Regions from separate parts of the Sodalis sp. C49 genome, predicted to be linked through region 2. Evidence: predicted binding sites of a transcription regulator. Region 2 holds the regulator's gene; each other region holds the start of a gene.
The links. The regulator CRP, encoded in region 2, controls carbon source genes, mostly activating them, when cyclic AMP is high. The targets are predictions, from matches to a motif close to ATGTGANNNNNNTCACAT.

Region 1 (5,417 bases), 1.7 Mb from region 2:
TACCCACGTACCCGATATCCCGATCACATTCCCCTACCGGGAAGAGGAATCATGGCCGAAAACTCAATTTCCGTCGCCACCCACAAAACCCGCTCCAGGTTTTGGATCCTGGCAATCCTGTTTATCATCAGTACGGTTAATTACGCCGACCGTTCCACCCTGTCCATTGCCGGTCCACACGTCGCCGCCGACCTGGGGCTCGACCCGCTGCAAATGGGCTATATCTTCTCGGCGTTCGGCTGGGCTTATACCCTGGCGCAGCTGCCGGGCGGCTGGCTGCTGGATCGGTTTGGTTCAAAAATCATCTATGGCGCCGCCATTCTGATCTGGTCGATATTTACCTTTATGCAGGGGTTTGTGCACTTCTTCGCCTCCGCGGCGATGATGCTGTTTATCCTGCGCTTTATGGTCGGGTTCGCCGAGGCGCCGGTGATGCCGGCCAACAGCCGCATCGTCTCCGCCTGGTTCCCGGTCAGGGAACGCGGCACCGCCTCGGCGATATTTAATATTTCCCAGTATGCCGCGCTGGTGATCTTCAATCCTCTGTTGGGATGGATTACCCAGGAAGTAAGCTGGGAATACGTATTTATCGTCATGGGCGTGGTGGGCGTGGTGCTATCCCTGGTCTGGTTCAAGACCATGTACAGCCCGCTCGACCACCCGAAGGTCAGCAAGCAGGAGCTGGAGTATATCCGCGCCGGCGGCGGCCTGGTGGATATGGATAACGCGGCGGCCCACCAGAAAACCGAGGCCGGACCGCAGATGGGGTATATCAAGCAGCTGCTTTCCAGCCGGATGCTGCTGGGTATTTACCTGGCCAACTATTGCGTTAACGCCATCACCTGGTTCTTCTTGTCCTGGTTCCCCATCTATCTGGTGAAGGGACGCGGCATGTCCATCCTGCAGGCCGGTTTTGTCGCCGCGCTGCCGGCGATCTGCGGCTGTATCGGCGGCGTGCTCGGCGGTATTTTCTCCGATTATCTGCTTAACAAAGGATTTTCGCTGTCGGTGGCGCGCAAGACGCCGATCATTATCGGCATGCTGATGTGCACCAGTATGGTGATTTGCAACTACACCACTTCCGACGTGGTGGTGGTGGCGGCCATGTCGCTGGCGTTCTTCGGCAAAGGCATCGGCGCGCTGGGCTGGACGGTCAACGCGGACACCGCGCCGAAAGAAATCGTCGGCCTGAGCGGCGGCGTACTGAACCTGGTGACGCAAATCGGCGCCATCACCACGCCGATTGTCATCGGTTATATCCTGAATAAAACCGGATCCTTTGACGGCGCCCTGATTTATGTCGCCGCCAACGGCCTGGTGGTGATTTTGAGTTATCTGTTTATCGTGGGCAAGATTCAACGCCTGGTGCTTAAGCCGCTGACGGCGTAAGGTTTTTTTTGACATAGCAGTTTGCAACCGCAGGAGTAGGGAATGGATCACAGCGATTTTAACGGTGCGCCGACGGTGACCGCCATGCAGGTTATCCCGGTCGCGGGCCATGACAGCATGCTGATGAATATCGGCGGCGCCCACGGCGCCTATTTTACCCGCAATATTGTCATCCTTACCGACAATGCCGGGCATACCGGCGTCGGCGAGGCCCCGGGCGGCGAGGTGATTTTAAACACGCTGCTGGCCGCCCGGCAACGGGTGGTGGGCCAGCCGCTGGCGACGCTTAACCGCATCGTGCACGACGTGCACCAGGGGCATGTCAGCAACGATTTTGATTCTTTCGCCCAGGGCGCCTGGACCTTTGAACTGCGGGTAAACGCGGTGGCCGCTCTCGAGGCCGCGCTGCTGGATCTGATGGGCCAACATCTCGGCGTGCCGGTGGCGGAGCTGCTCGGTCCTGGTAAGCAGCGCGACAGCGTGCCTGTGCTGGGGTATTTGTTTTATGTCGGCGACAGGAGCCTTACCGACCTGCCCTATCAGGCCGGGCCCAGCCGGCCGTCCCATGACTGGTACCGGCTGCGCCGCGAAACGGCCATGACCACCGACGCCCTGGTGCGCCAGGCGGAAGCCGCGCAGGATCGTTATGGCTTCAAGGATTTCAAACTCAAGGGCGGCGTGCTGGCCGGCGCCAGCGAAATAGAGACCGTGACGGCGCTGGCCAGGCGGTTTCCGGACGCGCGTATTACCATCGACCCCAACGGCGCCTGGTCGCTTAGGGAAGCCATCGATTTGTGCCAGGATATGCGCGGCGTGCTGGCCTATGCCGAGGACCCCTGCGGCGCCGAGCAGGGCTTTTCCGGGCGCGAGGTGATGGCGGAATTCAAACGGGCCACCGGGCTGCCGGTGGCGACCAATATGATTGCCACCAACTGGCGCGAGCTAAACCACGCGGTACAGCTTAACGCCATTGATATTCCGCTGGCCGACCCGCATTTCTGGACCCTGCAGGGCGCGATACGCGTGGCGCAGCTGTGCGATGAATGGGGCCTGACCTGGGGCTGTCATTCCAATAACCATTTTGATATTTCGCTGGCGATGTTTATCCATGTCGGCGCGGCCGCGCCCGGTAAGCCCACCGCGCTGGATACCCACTGGATTTGGCAGGAAGGCGAGCATCTGACCAAAGAACCGCTGCAAATCGTCGACGGCGCGATCACACTCAACGGTAAACCGGGGCTCGGCGTGGAAATCGATATGGCGCAAATCGAACGGCAGCATGAGCTTTACAAGCGCATGCCGTCCGGCGCGCGCAATGACGCGCAGGCGATGCAGTATCTGATTCCCGGCTGGACCTTTGACCGGAAACGGCCGGCGATGCTGCGTTAACACATCAAGGGTACGGCCAGCCGTACCCTGAGTTTGCCGGCGACATGGGGTGGGCCGCGGACGATGGGATCAGGCTTCGTCATCCAGCTGCAGCGCCACGTAGAGCAGCAGCCGATCGTCAAAGTTGGCCAAATCCAGGCCGGTCATTTCCGAAATGCGATTGAGGCGGTACTCCAGGGTGTTGCGGTGGATAAACAGCGCCTTGGAGGTAGGCGTGGGCTGAACGTTATGGCGGAACCAGGCAATCAACGTGCGGCGCAGCAGGCCGTTGTTATCCATGGCCTTGAGTTTGGCCAGCGGGCGCACCAGCTCGCTGGCCTGCCAGCCGCCGCGCAGGCTGTCGAGCAGTACCGGCAGCATCAGGTCGGGATAAAAATAACGGCGCTGCTCGGGCAGCCGCTGCTTGCCCACCGACATGGTGGTGCGCGCGGTACGCCAGGAGCGCGCAATACCGCCGGCGCCGGGGAAAAAATTGCCCAGGGCGATACGTACCCGCAGGCGGCTGCTTTCGGTCATGCGCGAAAACAGCGTATCCACCCGCCGGCGATGCTCTTCGGCATCCCAGCGCCCGTGGCTGTTCAGCGCGGGTTTCAGCACCACCATTTCCGTCAGCGATACGATGGCGATCAAATTATCGCGCTCCGGCGTGGTGAGCAGCGTTTGCAACTGCTGCAGCTCCGCCATGGCGCTGTCGACGCCGAACTGCCCGCTGTCCACCTCCACCACCGCCGCCACCCTGGGCTGGTTGATATCGATGCCCAGCCGCTGGGCCCATTCGATCAGCGCCGGCGTGACTTCCTCGGCGCGGATTAAATTCAGCACCAGTTCCTCGCGCAGCCGGCTGTCCTGCGCCAGCATATGCAGCAAGCGCGCCTGCTCCAGCATCATTTCCGCCGTCATGCAGACCAGCTCGCCATACTGCCGCAGTTGACTGGGATTGCCGGTCAGGCCGATAACGCCGACGATATTGCCGTCGATTTTCAGCGGGAGGTTGATACCGGGCCGTACCCCGTGCAAATGCCGGGCCACGCCGTCGTCGATATCCACGACCCGGGCCTGCGACAGGGCCAATAACGCGCCTTCGTGCAGTTCACCGACCCGCTCTTCATCGCCGCTGCCGATAATGCGGCCGCGCGCATCCATCACGTTGATATTGCTGTCGATAATCTGCATCGTTCTTGCCACAATTTCTTGCGCCAATTTCGCATCAAGATGATACGTTGCCATCCCCGCCTCGGTTCTGTTAAGCCCTTTGCCCTATTATACCCGGGTGTTGGCGCTCATACATTGTGCAGAAGCACAAAGCGTGATCTTGCTCGCTTATTTTGTGCGGGATATCACATTCTTTCGGGCAAAAAAAGACGGCGTCGTGATGACGCCGTCTTGGTGGCGAGAGCCGGACGCGGGGGATTACTGCGCCAGCAGGTAAAGCGTGGTATCGCCGCGTTTGACGTTTAACGCCAGTATCGGCGGCTTGGCATCCAGGATTTTACGCAGTTCGCCGATATTCTGCACCGGCTGCTGGTTGACGCCCAGGATGATATCGCCCTTCTTCAGGCCGACTTTCGCCGCGGTGCTGCCCGCCTTGACATTGTCCACCTTGACGCCCTGCTGATCGCCGGTATCCATGTTGCTCAATTCCGCGCCTTCGATGCCGGTAAAGACATTGCCCGAATCAAGCTGCGGCTGGGTGCTCTGCTCCAGGATCACATCGACGGTTACCGGCTTGCCGTCGCGCAGCAGGCCGAGCTGGACCTTGGTGCCGACCGGCTGCGAGCTGACATCCGCCCGGAACGCGGCAAAGCTGTTGATGGGCCGGCCGTTCATGGTGACGATGACATCGCCGGCTTTCACCCCGGCCTTTTCGGCGGCGGATTTAGGCATCACCTGGCTGACAAACGCGCCGCGCTGGGCGTCGACTTTCATCGCCTTGGCAAGCTCCGGATTGAGCTCGGTGCCGAGAATGCCGATTTCGCCGCGCCTGACCTGGCCATAGGCCACCAGCTGCGCCGTCAGGTTTTTCACCATGTTGCTGGGAATGGCGAAGCCGATACCGATATTGCCGCCGTCCGGCGCCAGTATGGCGGTATTGATGCCGATAAGCTCACCGTTGAGGTTAACCAGCGCCCCGCCCGAGTTGCCCCGGTTGATGGCGGCATCGGTCTGGATAAAGTTTTCATAGTTTTCAATATTCAGCCCGCTGCGCCCCAGCGCGGACACAATACCCGAGGTGGCGGTTTCCCCCAGGCCGTAAGGGTTGCCGATGGCCACGGTATAATCGCCGACCCGCAGTTGGTCCGAATCGGCCATCTTGATGGCGGTGAGGTTTTTAAAGTCGATCAGCTGCACCAGCGCCAGATCGGAACGGGGATCGCGGCCGATGATCTTGGCGTCGAACCGGCGGCCGTCATACAGCTGCACCTGGATTTTAGTGGCGTCGTTGACCACATGATTGTTGGTCACCACGTAGCCTTTCTGGGCATCGATAATCACACCCGCGCCCAGCGCCATGAATTTTTCCTTGGCCGGCGGGGTATTGCCCTCGCCGTCGCCGCCGCCGTCCTCATCGCCGCCCTGGCACAGGGGCGACGCCTGGAAAGGCGACCCTTCCTGGCACAGCGGGGAATCCTGGCCAAAGA
Region 2 (5,417 bases):
AACACGCCGGGTTTGAGCGCGGTGTTGGCGGGCATACCGGGCCATGGGGCGCTCGGTCGGGCAGAGAAACCATGCCCGATTCGACCCCATTGGCGCGCTCTCCCTTGAACACGCCGGGTTGGAGTGCGGTGTTGGCGGGCCGGTTAGGCGGCTGGGGCGTGGTGTTCGTCGCGCACTTCAAAGCTGTGGGTCATATTGACCGACGCGCCGAGCATCAGTGAGACCGAGCAGTATTTTTCCGCCGATAGCGTCACCGCCCGCTCCACCGCCTTGTCGGTCAGCCCGGCGCCGGTGACGATAAAATGCAGGTTGATATGGGTAAACAGGCGCGGCGCCTCGTCGCGGCGCTCGGAGGTGAGTTTGACCTCGCAGTCCCGGACGTCCTGCCGCGCTTTGTGTAAAATCGATACCACATCAATGGCGCTGCAGCCGCCGACCGACATCAATACCATTTCCATTGGGCTGGGCGCTTTTTCGCCCGCGTTCCCATCCATCAAAACCTGGTGGCCCGAGGCGGATTCGCCCATGAAAGACAACCCTTCTACCCATTTGACCCGTGCCTGCATTATGATACTCCTGATGAAAAGCTTTCCAGCAGACTACATTTTTGTTGGAAAACTGGCAATGTTACTGAACATACTTCATGCTGAAGCAAGACAACAGAAGACACTGCTTCAAACCTATGCTAAAAACAAGGCTGGATCGGCCTCATGATAATGAAAGGGCAAGAGATCGATCGGAACATCACATTACCAGACCCTAATAAGTTCCCTTACGTCGCTCCGTTTAAACGCGGAGTCAGAGTGAATAATACAAGCGCCGTAACAGGGAATACGATGTCCCGAACCTGGGATAGCGATGACAAAAGAGGATAACAGCGAATGGTTCTCGGCAAACCGCAAACAGACCCGACTCTCGAATGGTTCCTGTCTCATTGCCATATTCATAAGTATCCATCGAAGAGTACACTTATACATCAGGGTGAAAAGGCTGAAACGCTTTACTACATCGTTAAGGGCGCCGTGGCGGTGCTGATTAAGGATGAAGAAGGCAAAGAGATGATTCTCTCCTATCTTAACCAGGGAGATTTCATCGGTGAGCTCGGCCTATTCGAGGAAGGTCAGGAACGCAGTGCCTGGGTACGGGCGAAAACCGCCTGTGAAGTCGCCGAGATTTCGTATAAAAAATTCCGGCAGCTGATTCAGGTGAATCCGGATATCCTGATGCGCCTGTCGGCGCAAATGGCCAGTCGTTTACAGGTAACGTCGGAAAAAGTCGGCAACCTGGCATTCCTGGACGTTACCGGACGCATAGCGCAAACCCTGTTGAACCTGGCGAAACAACCCGACGCCATGACCCACCCCGACGGCATGCAGATAAAAATCACCCGTCAGGAAATCGGCCAGATTGTCGGCTGTTCCCGCGAGACGGTAGGACGTATTCTTAAAATGCTCGAAGATCAAAATCTTATATCCGCGCACGGTAAAACCATTGTTGTTTACGGCACGCGCTGATAGCCCCGTTATACAGGCGTGGTGCTTCGTACCACGCTTTTTTTGCTGACAGTATGTGGCGCCGGTTAATCTACCACCCTGAAGTAAACTATGCCCTGCGGCAAACCATCGTGCTATGCCTGCCGGTGGCCGCCGGCCTGTTATTCGGCAGCTTGCAAAACGGCCTGCTGTTTTCGTTGGTCCCTGCCTGCTGCAATATCGCCGGCCTCGATACCCTGCATAAACGGTTTTTCAAGCGACTGGCCGTCGGCGGCGTGCTGTTCGCGCTGAGCAGCGTGCTGATCCAGGTGCTGTTGGCCGTGCCGGTGCCGTTGCCCTTGGTGATGCTCGGCCTGGCGCTGCTGTTCGGCGTTACCGGTGAAATCAGCCCGCTGCACGGCCGTTTATTGCCCGCCGCGCTTATCGCCGCCATCTTTACCCTGGGGCTGGCCGGCAATGTGCCGCCCGCCGTGCCGCCGCTGCTGTATATTGCCGGCACCGCCTGGTACGGGCTGTTCAACGCCCTGTGGTTCCGGTTGTGGAAGGAGCAGCCGATGCGGGAATCGCTTAGCCTGCTGTATCGGGAGCTGGCGGATTATATCGAGGCGAAATATACCCTGCTGACACAGCATACCGATCCGGAAACCGCCCTGCCGCCGCTGTTTGCCCGCCAGCAGGCGGTGATTGATCTGATTGCCCAGGTATACCAGCAGCTTTATATGCTGTCGGCCAATGATCAGCTGCAGTACAAACGCCTGCTGCGTTCTTTCCAGGTGGCGCTGGATTTGCAGGAGCATATCGCCGTCAGCCTGCACCAGCCGGACGAAGTACAAAAACTGGTGGCGCAAAGCCACGCCGAGGCGGTTATCCGCTATAACGCCCGGCTGATTGCCGCGCGGTTGCGGGTACTGGCGGATGATATTCTCTATCACCGGCAGCCGGGGCGTTTTAACATGGCCACCGCGCTGTCGGCCCTGGAAAAAATTGCCGACCGGCATCCGGATAATCCGGTCGGACAGTTTTGTTATTACCATTTCAGCCGTATCGCCCGGCTGCTGCGTACCCAGCGCCCGCTTTACCGCCGCGACCTGATGGCCGACAACCAGCAGCGGCTGTCGTTTTGGCATGCGCTGGTCAGCTACTGTTCCTTTAAATCCATGGCGCTGCGCAGCGCGGCAAGGCTTGGGATTATGCTGGCCATCGGCAGCAGCCTGGGGCTGGTATTGGATCTCCCCAAACCCTACTGGATTTTAATGACGGTGATGTTTGTCAGCCAGAACGGCTATAACGCCACCCGGGTGCGGATCCAGCATCGGGCCCTGGGCACGTTGGCGGGGTTGGTGATTGCCGCCGGCACGCTGCAATTCAGGCTGAGCGACGGCACGGTATTGCTGTGCATGTTGTTCCTGACGCTGGCGTCTTACCTGGTGTTGCGCAAAAATTACGGCCTGGCGATGATCGGCATGACGGTGACCGCGGTGTATACGTTGCAGCTACTGTCGCTGAACGGCGCGCATTTCCTGGTGCCCAGGCTGGTGGATACGCTGATCGGCTGTATGCTGGCGTTCGGCGGCATGCTGTGGTTATGGCCGCAGTGGCAAAGCGGTATGCTGCGCAAAAACGCCCATCTGGCGCTGGAGCGGGACCAGGACGCGCTGCGACTGCTGCTGCAACCCGCCCCCGAGCCGGCGGCGCTGGCCTACGCGCGCATGAAGGTCAACCAGGCGCACAACGCGCTGTTTACGTCGCTTAGCCAGGCGATGCGGGAGCCGGCGTTTAATTCGCGCTATCTGACCGATATGCGTTTATGGGTGACCCATAGCCAGTTCATCGTCGAGCACATCAATGCCATGACCATCCTGGCGCGGGATCACTACATGCTGACGCCGACGCTGGCGCAAAAGTACCTGGCCTCTTGCGAGGTGGCGCTGCAGCGCTGCCAGCAACGGCTGGAATATGACGGCCCAAGCTCAGACAGCCCGGTGATGGACGCCGCCGGCGAAACGCCGGAGCTGCCCGGCACCCTGATGGAACGCCATCTGCGGCGTATTCTGTTCCATCTGGGCGTGATGCATACGATTTCATCGGTAGCCTGGCGCCAGCGGCCGCAGCACGGCAACTGGCTGGCGCGCCGGTTAAGCCATTAGTCTCCCGCCGCGCGCCTTAGGGTTTGGCGGCGATAACCTGCGCCACCGCCTGTTCAAACCGGGCCATGCCCTGTTCGATATCGGCGAACTCCACCACCAGCGACGGCGCGAAACGGATGACGTCCGGACCGGCGTTGAGGATCATCAGGCCCTGCGCGGCGCTGGCGTGCAGGAACTCGCGCGCCCGGCCATGGAACTGCGGCCGCAGTTCGGCGCCCAGCAGCAGGCCCATGCCGCGCACATCCGAAAATACCTGATATTTGTCGTCAATCGCCTGGAGCGCGCTGACGAAACGATCGTGCCTTTCGTTAATGCCCGCCAGGACTTCCGGCTGGTTAATCACATCCAGCGCCGCCTCGGATACCGCGCAGGCCAGGGGATTGCCGCCATAGGTGGTGCCGTGGGTGCCCACTTTCATCACCGAGGCGATCTCTTCCGTAGTCAGCATGGCGCTGATGGGGAAACCGCCGCCCAGCGCCTTGGCGGTGGTCAGAATATCCGGCGTTACGCCATAGTGCATATAGGTAAACAGCTTGCCGGTGCGCCCCATGCCGCACTGCACTTCGTCCATCACCAGCAGCGCCTGATTTTGGTCGCACAGATCGCGCAGGCCCTGCAGGAATTCCGGCGTGGCGGGCATAATGCCCCCTTCACCCTGAATCGGCTCCACCACCACGGCGCAGGTATGATCATCCATCACCGCCTTGACGGCCGCCAGATCGTTAAAAGGCACATGGACGATATCCGCCGGTTTTGGCCCGAAGCCGTCGGAATATTTTGGTTGCCCGCCCACGGTAACGGTAAACAGCGTGCGGCCGTGGAACGCGTTATGAAAAGCGATGATTTTGGTTTTATAGGGGCTGTGGCGGGTAATGGCGTAGTGACGCGCCAGCTTAAACGCCGCTTCATTGGCCTCGCCGCCCGAGTTGGCAAAAAACACCCGGTCGGCAAAGGTGGCGTTAATCAGCTTGCGCGCCAGGCGCAGCGCCGGTTCGTTGGTAAAGACGTTGCTGGTGTGCCATAGGGTTTCGCCCTGGGCTTTCAGCGCCGCGACCAGCGCCGGGTGGCAATGTCCCAGCGCAGTGACGGCAATGCCGCCGGAGAAATCAATATATTCCTTTCCGTCCTGGTCCCATACCCGGCTGCCCTTGCCCCGGACCGGAATAAACTGCGCCGGTGCATAAACCGGCAGAATAACCTGGTCGAAAGTTTCCCGCGTTACTGCGCTATTATCTGTATTCATATGTAATTACCCGGTCCGCAACAAATCAAGAAGTGATATTATAGTCATAAAATATGAATAAAAAATCACTCCAGTGCAATCGTTTTATCACTATCAGAGCGAAAAAAAGCCGCTGCCCGTGGCCTTGTCCGTTAATGCTATATCAACATGCCGATCGGCTAACACGCAAGAAAGTTCGCCAGGAGTTGATGCCCCTGCTCGCTGAGCACGCTTTCAGGATGAAACTGTACACCTTCAAGCGGCAGGGTTCGATGACGGATGCCCATAATTTCATCCCGCGCGCCGTCGCGCAGACTCCAGGCGGTCGCCTCCAGGCAATCGGGCAAGCCGGCGCGGTCGATCACCAGGGAATGGTAGCGGGTGACCGTCAGCGGCAGGGCCAGCCCGGCGAAGACGCCGCGGCCGTCATGGGTAATGGCGGAGGTTTTGCCGTGCATCACCTGGTTTGCGCGCACGATGCGGGCGCCGAAAGCCTGCGCAATGGCCTGATGACCCAGACAGACGCCGAGTATAGGTATCCTGCCGGCAAAATGA
Region 3 (5,417 bases), 500 kb from region 2:
TGGATGAGCTGCTGGCGCTGGAACGCTTGTAACCCAAAACGGCGGGGTCTTCGCCGGCGGCGCGGCGGTACCCGGGAACTCAGGCTTTGCTGCGCCCGGCCGCCGGCAACGGCGCCGCGGCCGCGGTGTCGGACGCCATGGGGCGATAGGCAATATAATAGACCAGCGCGACAAAGATGGCGCCGCCGGCGGCGTTGCCCAGGAACACGCCGGGGAAGTTGCCCCAGTACTGCGCCCAGGTCGCCTGCCCGGCAAAAATCGCCGCCGGAATCACGAACATATTGGCCACCACGTGCTGGAAGCCGAGATCGACAAACGCCATGATCGGAAACCAGATACCCAGGATCTTACTGGCCACATCCTTGCCGCTGTATGCCAGCCATACCGCCAGGCTCACCAGCCAGTTGCAGCCGATGCCGGAAATAAAGGCGTGCAGGAAATCGGCGGAAATCTTTGCCTGGGCGGTGGCCGCGGTTTTGGCCAGGAACGCGCCTTCGGTCAGGCCGAGCACGTGGCCGAAAAACCACGCAATCAAAATGCTGCCGGCGAAGTTGGCGACGGTAATCCAGAACCAGTTGCGTATCAGCGACATAAAAGAGATTTGCCGCGCCAGCCAGGCAATAGGCAGCGTCATCATATTGCCGGTCAGGAGTTCTCCTCCGGCGATAAGCGTCAGCACCAGCCCCACCGGGAACACCGCCGCCCCTAAAAAGACGCCGAACGACCCCCAGTCGGCGGGCAGGCTGGCGGTCACATGGATATCCAGCATAAAACCTATCGCGATATACGCACCGGCCAGACAGCCGAGCACCAGTAAATAGGGGAGCGGCGCGCGGCTTTTGGTGGCGCCCGTTTGCACAGCGATTGCTGCGACTTCTTTAGGAGAATGAAACGACATGGTAGTTTATATGTTAAAAGAAAGTGGTGATTCGCATCATATCCTCCCCCCGCGGCGAAGCCAACGGTTGGCCGCTAAAAGAGTGTTAAAAATTAAAACACCGTTCTGCACCGACATGGCCGCGGGCTTCAGGCCGCGCCGGCCATTCGCCGCCGGCGCGGCTTAAGGCCCGTGCGGATCAGCGCGCGGCCAGGTCCGCCAGCTCGCGGCGCAGCAGGATAAATTCCTGCGCCAGATCCTGGCACAGCATGGCGGTCATCAAATGATCCTGCGCGTGGACCATGATTAAATTGACCGGCACCTTGCCCGTCCCCTCATCCAGCCCGATAAGCCGCGTCTGGATGGCGTGGGCGCGGCGCGAGGCCTGGCGCGCCGCGTCCATCCTCTCCCGCGCCTCGTCCCAGTTGCGTTCCCGCGCCGACTGGATGGCGCTCATGCTCTCGGAACGGGCTTCGCCGGCGTTAATCAGCAATTCCATCACGGTTTGTTCAAAATCTTCCATTCGCCACCTCTATTGGTATACCAAATTTGGTAATTTCATCATATTGGAATTCCAATGTTGGCTTGTGAGAGCATGATCACAGAAAATAAATTCAGTTACGCTAGTTTTTGGTATGCCAAACCCACAATAAAACCTGCCGGCTACCGGCAAACGTGCATATCAATAGGCTTAACTCACTGATGATGAGGTGGTGTCATGTCATTTAAGGATCGTATGATCGATTCTCTGGGATCGTTTGCCACTAAATTTAATAGCTTTCGCTATATTATGGCGATCAAGGCGGCATTTATTACCTTAATGCCGGTCATCATTGTCGGCGCGTTTTCGGTGTTGATCTCCAATATGGTGCTCGATCCGGTTAACGGCCTCGCCAGTTTTAGTTTCTTCGCGCCGCTGGCGACGCTCAAGCCTATTATGAGCAGTATTAACTACGCCACCCTGAATTTTTTAACCATCGGCGCGGTATTCCTAATCGGTATTGAGCTAGGCCGGCTTAATGGGTCACGCACCTTATTTCCCGGGCTGCTGGCGGTAATTTGTTTTATCGCCGTCACGCCGACCACGCTGCAGTTAATGGTCGGCGACCAGATGATGGTGGTCAAGGACGTGCTGGCGCGGCAGTTTTCGGATACCAAGAGCCTGTTCCTCGGCATGTTTATGGCGATTTTATCGGTGGAGGTTTATTCGCGCCTGGAAAAGGTGGATAAATTCCGCATCAAGATGCCGGATACCGTGCCGCCCAATGTGTCCGCGTCTTTTACCGCCCTGATCCCGGCCATTATTACCGTGCTGCTGCTGGCGACCTTTGGGTTCGTCTTCCAGCGCGTGACCGGCATGTATCTGTACGATGCGGTATATAAGGTGGTACAGCAGCCGCTGGAATCGGTGGTGCAAAGCCTGCCGGGCATCCTGGTGCTGATGTTCGTCGCCCAGATGTTCTGGGTCATCGGCATTCACGGCAACCAAATGATTAAGCCGATTCGCGAACCTTTATTGCTCGGCGCCATTACCGTCAATATGACCGCGTTTGAACAGGGCAAGGATATTCCCAATATCATTACCATGCCGTTTTGGGATGTGTATATGAGCATCGGCGGTTCCGGCCTGACCATCGGATTATTAATGGCGGTATTGTTTACATCCAAGCGCAAGGAGATGAAAGAAATCGCTAAATTATCCCTTGGTCCCTCGGTGTTTAATATTAATGAACCGGTGATCTTCGGCATGCCGATCATGCTTAATCCGATCCTGGCCATTCCTTTTATTATTACGCCGCTGGTCACCGGCACCATCGGCTATTTCGCCACCAGCCTGGGTTTTGCCGACAAGGCGGTGGTGATGGTGCCCTGGACCACGCCGCCGCTGATTAACGCCTGGCTGTCCACCGCCGGATCGATGGGCGCGGTGATTACGCAGTTGTGCTGCATCGTGGTGTCGTTCCTGATCTATCTGCCTTTTGTCCAGGTGGCGTCGCGCCGCGCGGACCAGGCGCAGCTGGCGGCGGAAATGAGCGAAGCATCCCGCGCGCAAACCCTTAAGTCATCGTGAGGACGGACATGAGCAAGGTTAGCATCGCCATCCCGGCGGATTTTATCCTGGGCGCCGCGGCGTCCGCCTGGCAAACCGAGGGCTGGAGCGGCAAGAAGCCGGGCCAGGATTCTTATCTCGACCTGTGGTACCAGCAGGACCGCCACGTCTGGCATAACGGCTATGGTCCGGCGGTGGCCACCGATTTTATCCATCGCTACGCCGAAGACGTGGCGCTGATGAAGCAGGCCGGGCTGACGCATTACCGCACCTCGATCAACTGGTCGCGTTTCCTGGTGGATCACGAGCAGGTGATTGTCGATGAAGACTATGCGGCCTATATCGATAATTTTCTTGATGAGATGATCAGGCAGGGTATTGAGCCGATGATCTGCCTGGAGCATTACGAACTGCCGGCCTGCCTGTTGGAACACTATGGCGGCTGGCAGTCGAAGCGGGTGGTGGAACTGTTTGTCCGTTACGCGGAAAAAGTGTTCGCGCGTTATGCCGGCAAGGTGAAGCGCTGGTTTTCCTTTAACGAGCCGATCGTGGTGCAGACCCGGGTTTACCTGGATGCCCTGCGTTATCCCTATGAACAGAATACCCATAAATGGATGCAGTGGAACCATCATAAAATCCTCGCCACCGCCCGGCTGGTACAGTTGTTTGAAGAACAAGGCTACCGGCGCGGCGGCGGATCGCTCGGGGTTATCCTTAATCCGGAGGTGACCTATGCCCGTTCCAGCGCTCCCCATGACCAGCGGGCGGCGCATCTCTACGATCTGTTTTATAACCGGGTATTCCTCGATCCGCTGCTGCTGGGCGTCTATCCACCGGAGTTAATGGAACTGCTGCGCCACCATGGGGTCGACTGGCGGTACGACGCGCAGGAACTGGAGATTATCCGCCGTTATCCGGTGCATGAGGTGGGGATTAATCTTTATTATCCCCATCGGGTCAAGGCCCCCAGCCGCCAGTGGAATGACAATACCCCGTTCCATCCGGCATATTATTATGAGCCGTTCGAGCTGCCGGGACGGCGGATGAATCCCTCGCGCGGCTGGGAAATCCATCCCCGGATTGTCTATGACATGGCGCAGCGGATGAACCGCGATTATCCGGATATGCCCTGGTTTATCGCCGAAAACGGCATGGGCGTTGAACATGAGGAACGCTTTAAAGACCCCGCCGGCGTGATCCAGGATGATTACCGCATCGACTTTATCGCCGAACATCTGTACTGGGCGTTAAAAGCCCGGGAGGAGGGCGCGCGCTGCCTGGGTTATATGCTCTGGGCGTTTACCGATAATGTTTCGCCGATGAACGCGTTTAAAAACCGCTATGGTCTGATTGAAATCGACCTGCAGCAACAGTTGCGCCGGCAGCCGAAAAAATCCGCCGCCTGGTTCGCCCGCTTAAGCGCTACCCGCACCCTGGCGTTAACGCTCGATGACGAAGATAAATAAGAGGAATACCTATGAAACGTATCGTCCTGGCCTGTTCCGCGGGCATGTCCACTTCGCTGGTGGTGACCAAAATGGAAAAGGAAGCGGCCAGCCGCTCCCTGGAATACAAGATTTACGCCATCCCCGAACAAAATCTGCGCGATGAGCTGCAAACGTTCGGCAACGATATCCTGGTCGTGTTGCTGGGGCCGCAGGTGCGCTTTAAGCTTGTGGAAAACAAAAAGCTGACCGATGAATACCAGATCCCCATCGCGGTAATCGATTCGGTGGCCTATGGCACTTTAAACGGCGCGAAAGTACTCGATCAGGCCCTGGGTTTGTTACACTAGCCCGCGCGCCGGCAAACGGCAGGAAGCAAGCCTGCCGTCCTGTCGCGGGCATATCGTGTTTCAGGCTACGCGTTAACGGGCGAGGGGAAGAAGGTGTGATGTTGCAGGAAAAAAAACAGTATCAGGAAATTGGCCGGGATCTGCGGCAGAAGATCCAGTCAGGTCATTACCCGATCGGTACGCGTTTGCCCCCGGAGCGTAATATTGCGGAAACCTACGGCGTCAGCCGCACCATTATCCGCGAGGCCCTCCTGATGCTGGAGCTGGAGGGGGTGGTGGATATCCGCCAGGGTTCCGGCGTATATGTGATACGCATTCCGGGCGGGGACACCGAGGGAACCCATTACCTTGAAAGCGAGGTGGGGCCGTTTGAACTGCTGCAGGCCCGCCAGCTTCTGGAGAGCAATATCGCCGCGTTCGCCGCCAAAATGGCCACCAAAATGGACATTGAAAACCTGCGCCGGACGCTGGAGCAGGAGCAGCGCGATATCATTACCAACGAGCGCAGCGAGAACAACGATAAGCTGTTTCACGAGCTGATTGCCGGCGCCACGCAAAACCAGATGCTGCTGGAAACGGTAAAATCCATCTGGCTGCGGCAGGAATCCAGCGCGTTGTGGCAGCAGCTCTACAGCCATATTGATACACGGTCCCTGCGGCTGCGCTGGCTGGCGGATCATCAGAATATTCTGGTG

Region 1: ABUK12_RS11445 (CdaR family transcriptional regulator) is a predicted target of CRP. The motif match lies at 4,104-4,121, and genes of this name have one in related genera.
Region 3: ABUK12_RS21185 (PTS sugar transporter subunit IIC) is a predicted target of CRP. The motif match lies at 1,465-1,482, and genes of this name have one in related genera.

The regions. Positions count from the first base shown of each region.
Region 1 is NZ_CP163303.1:2,519,701-2,525,117, forward strand. Features, by position in the region: gene ABUK12_RS11435 (MFS transporter) at 52-1,389, shown strand; gene ABUK12_RS11440 (enolase C-terminal domain-like protein) at 1,432-2,778, shown strand; gene ABUK12_RS11445 (CdaR family transcriptional regulator) at 2,848-4,005, opposite strand; gene degP (serine endoprotease DegP) at 4,189-5,417, opposite strand, start outside.
Region 2 is NZ_CP163303.1:4,187,142-4,192,558, reverse strand. Features, by position in the region: gene ABUK12_RS18775 (OsmC family protein) at 144-566, opposite strand; gene ABUK12_RS18770 (hypothetical protein) at 526-714, shown strand; gene crp (cAMP-activated global transcriptional regulator CRP) at 882-1,514, shown strand; gene ABUK12_RS18760 (YccS/YhfK family putative transporter) at 1,568-3,640, shown strand; gene ABUK12_RS18755 (bifunctional acetylornithine/succinyldiaminopimelate transaminase) at 3,657-4,883, opposite strand; gene ABUK12_RS18750 (aminodeoxychorismate synthase component II) at 5,042-5,417, opposite strand, start outside.
Region 3 is NZ_CP163303.1:4,682,382-4,687,798, forward strand. Features, by position in the region: gene lysA (diaminopimelate decarboxylase) at 1-32, shown strand, start outside; gene ABUK12_RS21175 (formate/nitrite transporter family protein) at 80-898, opposite strand; gene ABUK12_RS21180 (PTS lactose/cellobiose transporter subunit IIA) at 1,077-1,400, opposite strand; gene ABUK12_RS21185 (PTS sugar transporter subunit IIC) at 1,596-2,948, shown strand; gene ABUK12_RS21190 (glycoside hydrolase family 1 protein) at 2,957-4,393, shown strand; gene ABUK12_RS21195 (PTS sugar transporter subunit IIB) at 4,405-4,722, shown strand; gene ABUK12_RS21200 (GntR family transcriptional regulator) at 4,821-5,417, shown strand, end outside.